Victivallis lenta: one gene and its partner. The protein of the gene in region 1 interacts with the protein of each later gene in a pairwise test. Links are inferred from orthologs where the notes say so. Each region holds a gene or a part of one and is shown on either strand. Other genes may lie near its edges.

What was found. Proteins that work in one complex are often made in the same cells at the same time.
Region 2: the proteins of ruvC (region 1) and ruvA interact in binary tests that used the Escherichia coli proteins (3 or more experiments, as listed by UniProt). The link is inferred for Victivallis lenta from one-to-one orthologs.

Annotation. Positions count from the first base shown.
Region 1 is NZ_VUNS01000016.1:64,219-69,474, reverse strand. What follows is about bases 2,348-5,256. They hold ruvC (crossover junction endodeoxyribonuclease RuvC), read right to left. Parts: upstream 4,103-5,256; coding sequence 3,593-4,102; downstream 2,348-3,592. Other genes in these bases: argS (arginine--tRNA ligase), read right to left, coding at 4,910-5,256; FYJ85_RS14320 (alpha/beta hydrolase), read right to left, coding at 4,099-4,875; FYJ85_RS14330 (TatD family hydrolase), read right to left, coding at 2,970-3,593; tsaB (tRNA (adenosine(37)-N6)-threonylcarbamoyltransferase complex dimerization subunit type 1 TsaB), read left to right, coding at 2,348-2,757. In the rest of the region: FYJ85_RS14350 (2-hydroxyacyl-CoA dehydratase), read left to right, coding at 1-389; FYJ85_RS14345 (cupin domain-containing protein), read left to right, coding at 495-845; lysA (diaminopimelate decarboxylase), read left to right, coding at 866-2,086; more of tsaB, read left to right, coding at 2,083-2,347.
Region 2 is NZ_VUNS01000001.1:39,726-43,832, reverse strand. What follows is about bases 1-2,934. They hold ruvA (Holliday junction branch migration protein RuvA), read left to right. Parts: upstream 1-1,131; coding sequence 1,132-1,737; downstream 1,738-2,934. Other genes in these bases: FYJ85_RS00190 (hypothetical protein), read left to right, coding at 1,755-2,934; nadC (carboxylating nicotinate-nucleotide diphosphorylase), read left to right, coding at 251-1,135; FYJ85_RS00205 (PTS sugar transporter subunit IIA), read left to right, coding at 1-185. Outside these bases: more of FYJ85_RS00190, read left to right, coding at 2,935-3,197; FYJ85_RS00185 (iron-containing alcohol dehydrogenase), read right to left, coding at 3,345-4,107. UniProt on the Escherichia coli protein: The RuvA-RuvB-RuvC complex processes Holliday junction (HJ) DNA during genetic recombination and DNA repair.

The sequences.
Region 1 (5,256 bases):
CGATCGTCTTCGAGGAGGTCAACTTCGTCGGCTGGGAGCCGCTCGACCCGGCCGATCCGTACCGTTCGCTGGCGCGGAAGATCCTGACGGTCGGGTTCATGGATCCGGCGCTGCGGGTCAAAACCATTGTCGATCATGCGTCGAAGGTGCATTACAACGGCTGCATCCTCTACAACCACGGCTTCGGCCGCTGTTCGATGGCGGACAGTTCGTTCGTCAAACATCTGCGCGAAGAGCTGAACAAGGCGGCGATTCCGCTGCTCGTGCTCGACGGCGACTGCGTCGACCCGACCATCGATCCGTGCAGCACCGAAACGAAGATTTCCGCCTACATCGAGGCGCTGAACGAACAAAAATACGGGAATATTTTCGGAGCGCTCCAGAAGTGAGTTTTCTGTAAATTCACTTCCGGCCCGTTTGAAAAAACGGTTTCCCGGGTATACGGTAGCCGGCTGGAACACCGGAAATCACAGAGAGTTTCAAGGAGGGATATCATGATCCGTCGGAATGGAGAATACAAGACTGAGTTCCGCGAAGAGATGCGCGGCGGCAAAGGCAGCGTCAAACTTGAAGAATTCTGGGCGCCGAAGACCGAAATGCGCTCGAAAAACCGCATGTTCTCGCGCCTGACGCTGAATCCGGGCTGCTCGATCGGCTTTCATCCGCACGATGCCGAAGACGAGATTTTCGTGGTGGTCAGAGGCCGCGCCGAAGCGGACGACAACGGCGACATCGTCGAGCTCGGCCCCGGCGACACGATCCTGACCGGCAACGGCGACGGACACGCGATCCGCTGCGTCGGCGACGAGCCGCTCGAGCTCATCGCGGTGATCTCGACCTACTGACCCAACCTTCGGAGGGAAACGTGCTGAATTCCGATTTTCTGCTGAAGCTGGCGGCCGAATACGACACGCCGCTTTATGTATATGACGGCGACATGGCCGTCGAACGCTACCGCGATCTGTACCGCTTTATTCCGTACGACCGGCTCAAGGTCTGCTGTGCGATGAAGGCCAACTACAACCCCGGGCTCCTGACCCTGCTGCGGGATGCAGGAGCCGGGCTCGACACGGTCAGCCCGGGCGAAGTCCATATGGCGCTGGCACTCGGCTTTCCGAAGGAGCGGATCATCTACACCGCGAACAACATGACCGATGAGGAGTTCGAGGAGGTGCTGGCCACCGGAGTCCTGATGAACATCGGTTCCCTGTCACGCCTCGAAAAGATCGCGGAGAAGCATCCCGGCATGCGGCTCTGCCTGCGCTTCAATCCGGATGTCTGCGACGGCGACAACGTCAAGACCATGACCGGCGGCGACCTGACCAAATTCGGCATCCTGCTCGAAGCGGTCGAAGAGGTCAAACAGATCGTGCGCCGGGGGAACCTGAAGGTCGTCGGCCTGCATGAGCACACCGGCAGCGGCCTGCAGCGGTGCGAATCGGTCTACCGGTCAATGGAGAATTTGATGGCGATTGCCGTGCCGGAGAATTTCCCGGATCTCGAATTTCTCGATTTCGGCGGCGGCTTCAAGGTGCCGTACAAGCCGGATGAGGCGCGCATCGACTACGTTGCGATGGGCGCCGAAATCGCGCGTCTCTTCGAAGCGTTCACGCGCCGCTACGGGCGCCGGCTCAATATGCTGTTCGAACCGGGCAAATATATTTTCGCCGAGGCCGGCGTGCTGCTGACCGAGGTCAACACGATCAAGCACAACCGAACGCGGGTCATCGCCGGCTGCGACTCCGGTTTTCCGCAGCTGATCCGGCCCGTGCTCTACGACGCCTATCACCAGGTGCGGAACCTCAGCAATCCGGACGGGAAGCCGCAGATTTACGACGTCTGCGGCAATATCTGCGAAACCGGCGACCGCTTTGCCGAGCAGCGCGAGCTGCCGGAGATCCGTGAATACGATATCCTCGCGATCGGCAATGCCGGCGCATATTGTTACTCGATGGGCGGAGTCTACAATCTCCGCGCCATGCCGACCGAAGTGGTTGTCTCCGGCGGAAAGGTCACTTATGTCCGCGAACGGCTGACCTCCGAGCAGCTTTGCGGCCGGATTCTCGGAGAAGGCAGATTTCTATGAGCACGAATTATGCGGCGGCGCTCGACCTTTCGGGGCGGGAGGCCGGTTTCGCCGTCCTCGACGGCGGCAAGGTGGTCCTCTCCCTGGTGCGTCCGATGCGCGGGCGCGATTCCGCGCAGCTGGCGGCCTGGGTGAAAGAAGAGCTCCGGAAGGCCGGAATCGCGCTGGAGTCGATCCGGCGCTGGACGGTCGGTTCCGGTCCCGGCAGCTTCACCGGCATGCGCCTCGCCGCCGCGCTCGTCAACGGCTGGACCTACGGCAAGGCAGTGGAAACCCGCTGCGTGCCGACCGCTGCGGCGCTGGCCGCGAATCTTGATGCGGCCGAAGGCGAACGCATCGGCGCTCTCTGCGACGGGCGCAACCGCGAACTGATCTTCTTCGAGCTGGAAATCCGGAACGGCGAAGCGGTTCCGACCGGTGTCGAAAAGGTGCTGAACGCGGAGCAGGCGAAAGCGTTCTTTGCGGACTATGCGGGAAAGCGCCTGACCGCCTTCGAATCCGAACTCCCCGCGCTTGAAAAACTTCTGGAGCCGGAAGTCGCGGCCCGGATCACGGCCTTCCCTTCGATCCGTCCCGAAGCGCTGGCGCTGGCCTCCTGGAAACCGTTCGACAACAATCTGGCCGATCTGGTCTACATCCGTCCGGCGGTATTTACCGCCCCGATCGCCTGACGGGATATTTTTCGCGCAAAGCGGCCACGGCGAAGCACCGCGGCCGCTTGCAACATCCCGCCTCTTTCTATTTCATCCTGAATTCCATCGCCGGACGAGTCTCCCTCGCCCGGGCGCCAGTCATCGCGTTTTCCGGAAAAAACCAAGCCGGCGGCGTACTCACGCTCCGGCTTCCCGACTTCGGCGGACGTTTCCGGCCGCGGGACGAGAGCCTACCTGCCGAGAAAATGTTCGAACGTGCAATCGGTGACCGCCTCCAGCACCGCGGGCGGCATGGAAAGCCGCGCGGCGGCGCGGGCCAGAACGGCTTCGACCGTCTCGGCGGTGTCGTCGGTCTCAAAGCCGATCCGGTCGAGGCCGGTCCGCCTCAGATGTTCGAAAAGCGGCATGCTGCCGAGCACAGCCGGATTGAGCGAAACGTAGAAGCCGTGCCTCCGCAGCTCCTCCAGCAGTTCCGGCTTTCCGCGAAAGCCGTGAAACAGACAGGGCGTTCCCGGATGCCGCTTCACCGCCGCCAGAAGCTCCGGCACGGCCCGGACGCAGTGGAGCACGACCGGCTTCGCTTCCGCCGCCGCCAGTTCGAGCAATGCGTCCAGATACTGCACCTGAACCTCGAACGACGGCCCGCGCAGCCGGTCGAGACCGGCCTCGCCGATGGCCGCGGCCGTGCGGGCGGCCGCCCGGAACGCGGCGGAGAACGGCTCGAATCTCTCCGGCAAAAACCACGGATGCAGCTCAAGCGAAGCCAGCGGGTAATACGGCAACTCCTCCGCCCGGCAGGAAACCAGCGTGCGCGCCGCCGATTTCGGCCGGTGGGAGTGAAAGTCGGAGGCCATCAGAGCGGTTTCCCGAGCTTGGCCGCAAGCCCGGGGCGCAGCACGAGCTGGGCGTGGCAGATGGCCAGTGCGATCGCATCGGTCGAGTCAAGCGGAATGCGCTCGATGCCGATGCCGGTCTCGGCCGAGACCATCATGGCGACCTGCTCCTTCGTCGCCTTGCCGCTGCCGAAGGCGGCGCGCTTGGCCGAACTCGGCGCATAAGCGTGAACCGGCACCGCCGCCTCGGCGAGCGCGGCCAGGATCGCGCCGCGCGCCATGCCGAGGATGATTGCGGTCGAAGCGTTCTTGCCGACGAACGGGTCCTCGATCGACGCATAGTCCGGCATGAACGCGCCGACCAGCTCCCGAATGCCGCCGGCAAGACGGCGCAGACACTCCGTATGCGGCAGCCGGGCCGAATTCGCGATGATGCCGCAGTCGAGAATCTCGAAACGCGAAACCGATTCGGTCCGGATCACACCGTAGCCGGTCGTGCGGATCGCGGGGTCTATGCCGAGAATGATCACTTCCGTTCTCCCGCGAGGCCGCAGGCGGCGGCGAATCCGGCCACCGCATTTTCGAGCTCCGGCAGCAGCCTGTGCGGCGAACTCCCCGGAATCCAGAGGCAGTGACCGTCCCCGGAACGGTTGTAACGGAAATAGTCGATCCGCGCCCCGGCTTCCCGGCACCGGGCGACGAAACTCTCGGCCGCATCGCAGGAGACCACCGTATCGTACACGGTGTGCGTGCAGAGCACCGGCGGCTGGGAGGCCCGGACCAGTTTGACCGGGTTCGCCGCGTCGGCCTGCGCCGCGGTCGGCTTCCCGCCGAAGAAGCGCAGCCGGAACTCCTCCGCGCCGGGCGGCGGATAGAAATCCATGTCATCCACGCCGGAGAGCGAGACAATGCCGGATACCTTCTCCTCCGGCAGCCGCAAACCGGTCATCAGCGCAAGGTGTCCGCCCGCCGAAGCGCCGATGATGAAAAGCCGCCGCCGGTCGCAGCCGTCCAGTCCCGGAAATGTTCCGTTCAGCACAAAATCGGCGGCCCGGAGGCAGTCGTCGCCGCAGAGCGGCCACGGTCCCCGGTCGAGCAGGCGGTAATTGATGTTGAAAGCCGCGAAACCGAGTCCGCACAGGAACTCCGCCACCCCGGCGAAGCTCGTGCGGTCCATCGACGCCCAGCCGCCGCCGTGAATCGTGAGCGCGACCGGCGTATCCGTCGAAACCCGCTCCGGAAGATAAAGGTCGCCGCAGCCGCGGTCCCCCGCTTCGGAACAATACGAAATGTCCGAAATCATGCGCATAACGACACCTCTCTGTGAATCCGGCAGCCTACATCGCCTCCGGGACCTGAATCGTCAAAGTCGAAAGGCCGTCCACGATGATCTCGCGCACCGCGCCGGAGAGCGCCAGGCGCGCCGCCGCAAGCTCCGGCGTCTCCGCCGCGAGAACCGGGCACTCCCGATAAAAGCTGTTGAACGCCTTGCCGAGATTCAGCAGATACTCCACCAGGCCGGAACAGTCCTTCCGCTCCGCCGCCAGATGCAGCACAGCCGGATAAAACGACGCGGTCACCGCCAGGAGCTTCTCCGACGCATGCCCGAGCAAACTCCAGTCGACCGCCTCCGGGTTGAAGTCGATGCCGCGCTCCGCCGCCTTGCGCCGGATCGAGTTGATCC
Region 2 (4,107 bases), on another replicon or contig:
ACGGCAGCCCGGACGCGGTGCCGGTCCGCCTGGTCGTGATGATTGTGGCCCGCACCGACCAGCATGAACTTTACCTGCGTGTGCTTTCCCGGCTGAGTTCCCTTCTGAAAGAGGACGGTTTCCGGGAACGCGTGTTCGGCTGCGCCGACGCGGCCGGGCTCTGCGCGGCTTTCACGGAAGATTGATTTCCCGGGGAAAACGAATCCGGCCGCCGGGCCGGTGAATGATAGAGAGAGAAGAAAGGATGGAAATGAATCAGGAAGATGCGGTTCCGCAAATCGACTGGGGGCGTGCGGACCTGTTGATCGAGCTTGCGCTCAACGAGGATCTCGATACGACCGGAGACGTGACGACCGCTTCGGTCGTTCCGGAAGAGGCGACCGCCACCGCCGTGCTGCGCTGCAAGGAGCCGAAGATGGTGCTGGCCGGAATCCAGATCGCCGAACGTGTGTTCAAAATGGTCGAGCCGCGCCTGCAGTTCCGGACCATGAAGGACGACGGGGACACCTGCGAATACGGTGAAGTCATCGCTGAGGTTTCCGGTCCGGCGCGCGGCATTCTCGTCGCGGAACGGACCGCGCTGAATTTTCTGCAGCGGCTCTGCGGCGTGGCGACGACCGCTTCGAAGTACGCGGCGGCGCTGGAAGGGACCGGAACCGAGATCCTCGATACGCGCAAGACGACGCCCGGTTACCGCAACCTTGAAAAGTATGCGGTCGCGGTCGGCGGTGCGACGAACCACCGCATCGGCCTTTACGACCGGGTCATGATCAAGGACAATCACCGCGAGCTTGCCGCGATGGAAGGCGCGGGCGGCATCGCCCGCTCTGTCGGGCGCGCCCGTGCAAAGTATCCCGAGCTCGAAATCGAGGTCGAGGCGGACAGTCTCGACGAGGTCCGCGAAGCCGTCGAGGCCGGCGCCGAATACATCATGCTCGACAATATGTCCGACGAGATGATGGCTGAGGCGGTCAGGATCGTCGCGGGCCGCTCGAAACTCGAAGCCTCCGGCGGCATCACGCTCGAGCGCCTGCCGCGGATCGGCAGACTCGGGGTGGATTATGTCTCGAGCGGGGCTCTGACCCACTCGGTCAAGGCGGCCGACATTTCGCTCGATATCGAGGCTGACAAGTGATAGCCCGGCTGACCGGAATCGTGGCGGAGTCGGGTTTTTCCGGCTGCGTGCTTGACGTTCACGGCGTCGGTTACGAGGTCGCGATTCCGGTTTCGACCTTTGAAAAGCTGCCGCAGCCCGGCGGGGAGGCGCGGCTTTTCATCCATACGCAGGTGCGGGAGGATGCGATTCAGCTTTTCGGCTTTGCGACCGTCGAGGAGAAGAATCTGTTCCGGCAGCTGCTGAACGTTTCCGGCATCGGCGGGAAGCTGGCGCTCTCGGTGCTTTCGGCCATGCCGGTGCAGAATTTCTGCGCGGCCGTCCAGTCCAGCGACGTCAAATCGCTGTCGCGGATTCCCGGCATCGGCAAGCGGACGGCGGAGCGCCTCGTGGTCGAGCTCAAGGATAAGGTGACTTCGACCGGGGCGGCGAGCGTTTTCGCCTCTCCCGGCGAAAATGCTCCGGCCACTGCGGTCGGGGATGCCGCGCTGGCGCTCGAGCAGCTCGGTTTCAAGCGCGATGCGATCGACAAGGTCCTCAAGGCGCTGGCGTCGGAACTCCCTCCGGCCGAGCAGAGTACCGAAAACCTGCTTCGGCAGGCGATCATCCGGCTGAAATTCTGACCGGCGGCGGAGGAAGCATGAAACGGAAAGCCCGGAGACTGCAATATGCCGGAGTCATCGTGCTCCTGCTGTTCGCCGTCCTCTACGCCAAAGAGGAGATCACTCTCGCCGGAAACGAATCGTCGCGCTTCGGCGTGATTCAGGCGCTGGGCGAGCAGGGGGTGTTTCACATCGAGCGCACGAATTTCGCCTCGACGGTGGACCGGGTCGAATGGAACGGCCATGTTTATTCGGATAAACCGCTGCCGCTCAGCAGCGCCGCCGCCGTGGTCCACGGAACCGTCCACCGCCTGACCGGCATCAATTTTTCGGAAAACCGGATGCTGGCAATCTATCTCATCAACCTGCTGTTCTCCGGCGGCTGCAATATTCTGCTGTTTCTCTGGATGTTCCGGCTGCTGCGCCGCACCTGCCGGGGCCGGATCGAGGTGAAGTGGCTGCTGGCGCTGGCGATGTGCCTGTCGACCTGGCTTCTGACCTACTCGGTCATTTTCAACAACCACACGCCGGCCGCGCTGGCCGTGCTGGGGCTGGTGATCGCGCTGGAGAAGTACCGTCGGCGGCCGACGCTCCGGGCGGCCGCCTGCGCCGCGGCGGCCGCCGGTGCTGCCGGGGCGCTGGATATTCCGCTGGGCTTTTTCTGCGGCATCGCCGCGGCGGCGGGAATCGCGCTCGAGAGTCCGGCGCGGCAGCGCCTGCGGCCGGTGCTGACGGTTTTCGCTGTCGGCGGCGGGATTGCCGCCGGAATCGTGCTGCTGAATCATATCGCGTACGGAACGATCCTGCCGCTTTATATTGCCGGGGGGTCGTACGTGCCGCCGCTGCTCTGGGCGACGATGCCGGTTTACTGGTATGAGTGTCTCTTCGGCTTCCGGGGGCTTTTCAGCTATCAGCCGTTTCTGCTGCTGATCTTTCCGGCGGTCTGGCTGCTGCGGAAGAAGCTGCGGGTGCCGGAGTGGACCGGGCTCGGCATCGCGGCGGCGGTCGTCGTTTTCTATCTGAGCCTGACCGGGGAGTACGGCGGCCCCTCCTACGGCATGCGCTACCTGGTTCCGGTGATTCCGGTTTTCTGGCTCGTGATCTCCCGCTGGATTCTGAGCTGGAAACAGGCGGTCTGGAAAGCGGCGGCGGTCGTTCTCCTGCTGCTGTGGGGATGCGTGACCTCGCTTATCGGCGTCTACTGCCCGTTCTGCATCGCGAATGAAGGCGCCCATACGCCGGACGGCCACTTCTCGAACACGATCCGCAGCCCGTTTCTCAGCAATCTTCTGGTCATGACCTTCGAGCGGGACCCGGAGGGAGAGATGACGAGGCGGCTGATCGATTCGCTCGGCGAAGAGGCCAGCTTCCGGCATATTTACGTCTCCGGCGTCCATATGCGTTCGCCGCAGCTCGTGGCCGAACTGCTCCGGAGCAGTCTGGCGGAGCGGCTCAGGGCGGAGAAAACTTCTCCGCATTGAGCCGCTGTTTCCCGGTTTCCCGGCCTCCGTGCGGAAGGGAGCCGCATGCTGCGCGCGTCCCCCCCCCCGCCTGTCCGCTCCATATGCCGCGGGAGCCGGAGGGGGGACGGAGCGTCCCCGCCGGGGAGACCGCGGCTTGCCGGACAATTAAACCAGAGGCATGAACGAATTCATGTAGATTGCGGCGACCGAAGTGGCGTTCGCGTAGCCCGGCGCCTGTTCGAGCAGGCCGGCGAGCGACGGTTCCTTGATGGTCATGTCGACGAGCTTGTCGATATCCTCTCTCCGGAAGCCGACGTCGCAGAGCTTCTGGGTCACGCCGCATTTGTTGAGCCAGGCCTGGACCGCTTTGCCGGCTTCGTGGGCCTCTTCGGGTTTGCCTTCGAGGTCCGGCGCGATCGGCTTGAGCAGGTCGGCGAGGATGAACGACTCCTGCGGATAGATCGCCTGGACCACGGCCGGGAGCAGGCAGGCAAGCCCGAGCCCGTGCGACAGCTCCGGTTTCAGCGCCGAGAGCGGATGCTCCAGCGCATGCGTGTAGTGCAGCAGGCCGTTGTCGAACGACAGCCCGCCGAGCATCGAGGCATAGAGCAGGAAATAACGCGCATTCAGGTCGCCCGGATCTTTTTCCGCGAACGGCAGGTAGCGTACGACCAGCTCGATGGTATTCTTGCCGAGCATGACGGCGAGCGGATTGGTCGATTTGCTCGTGGCCGCTTCGATGACATGGTTGACCGCATCGATGCTGACGAAGCGGGTCTGCTCCTTCGAGAGCCCGGTCATGAGGGCCGGGTCGTCGATCGACCAGGTCGGGTAGATGCAGTCGAAGGCGATGACCGGCTTCTGCTCGGTTTCCGGAATCGACAGCACGGCGAAACGGTTGACTTCGGTGCCGGTGCCGTGCGTGAGG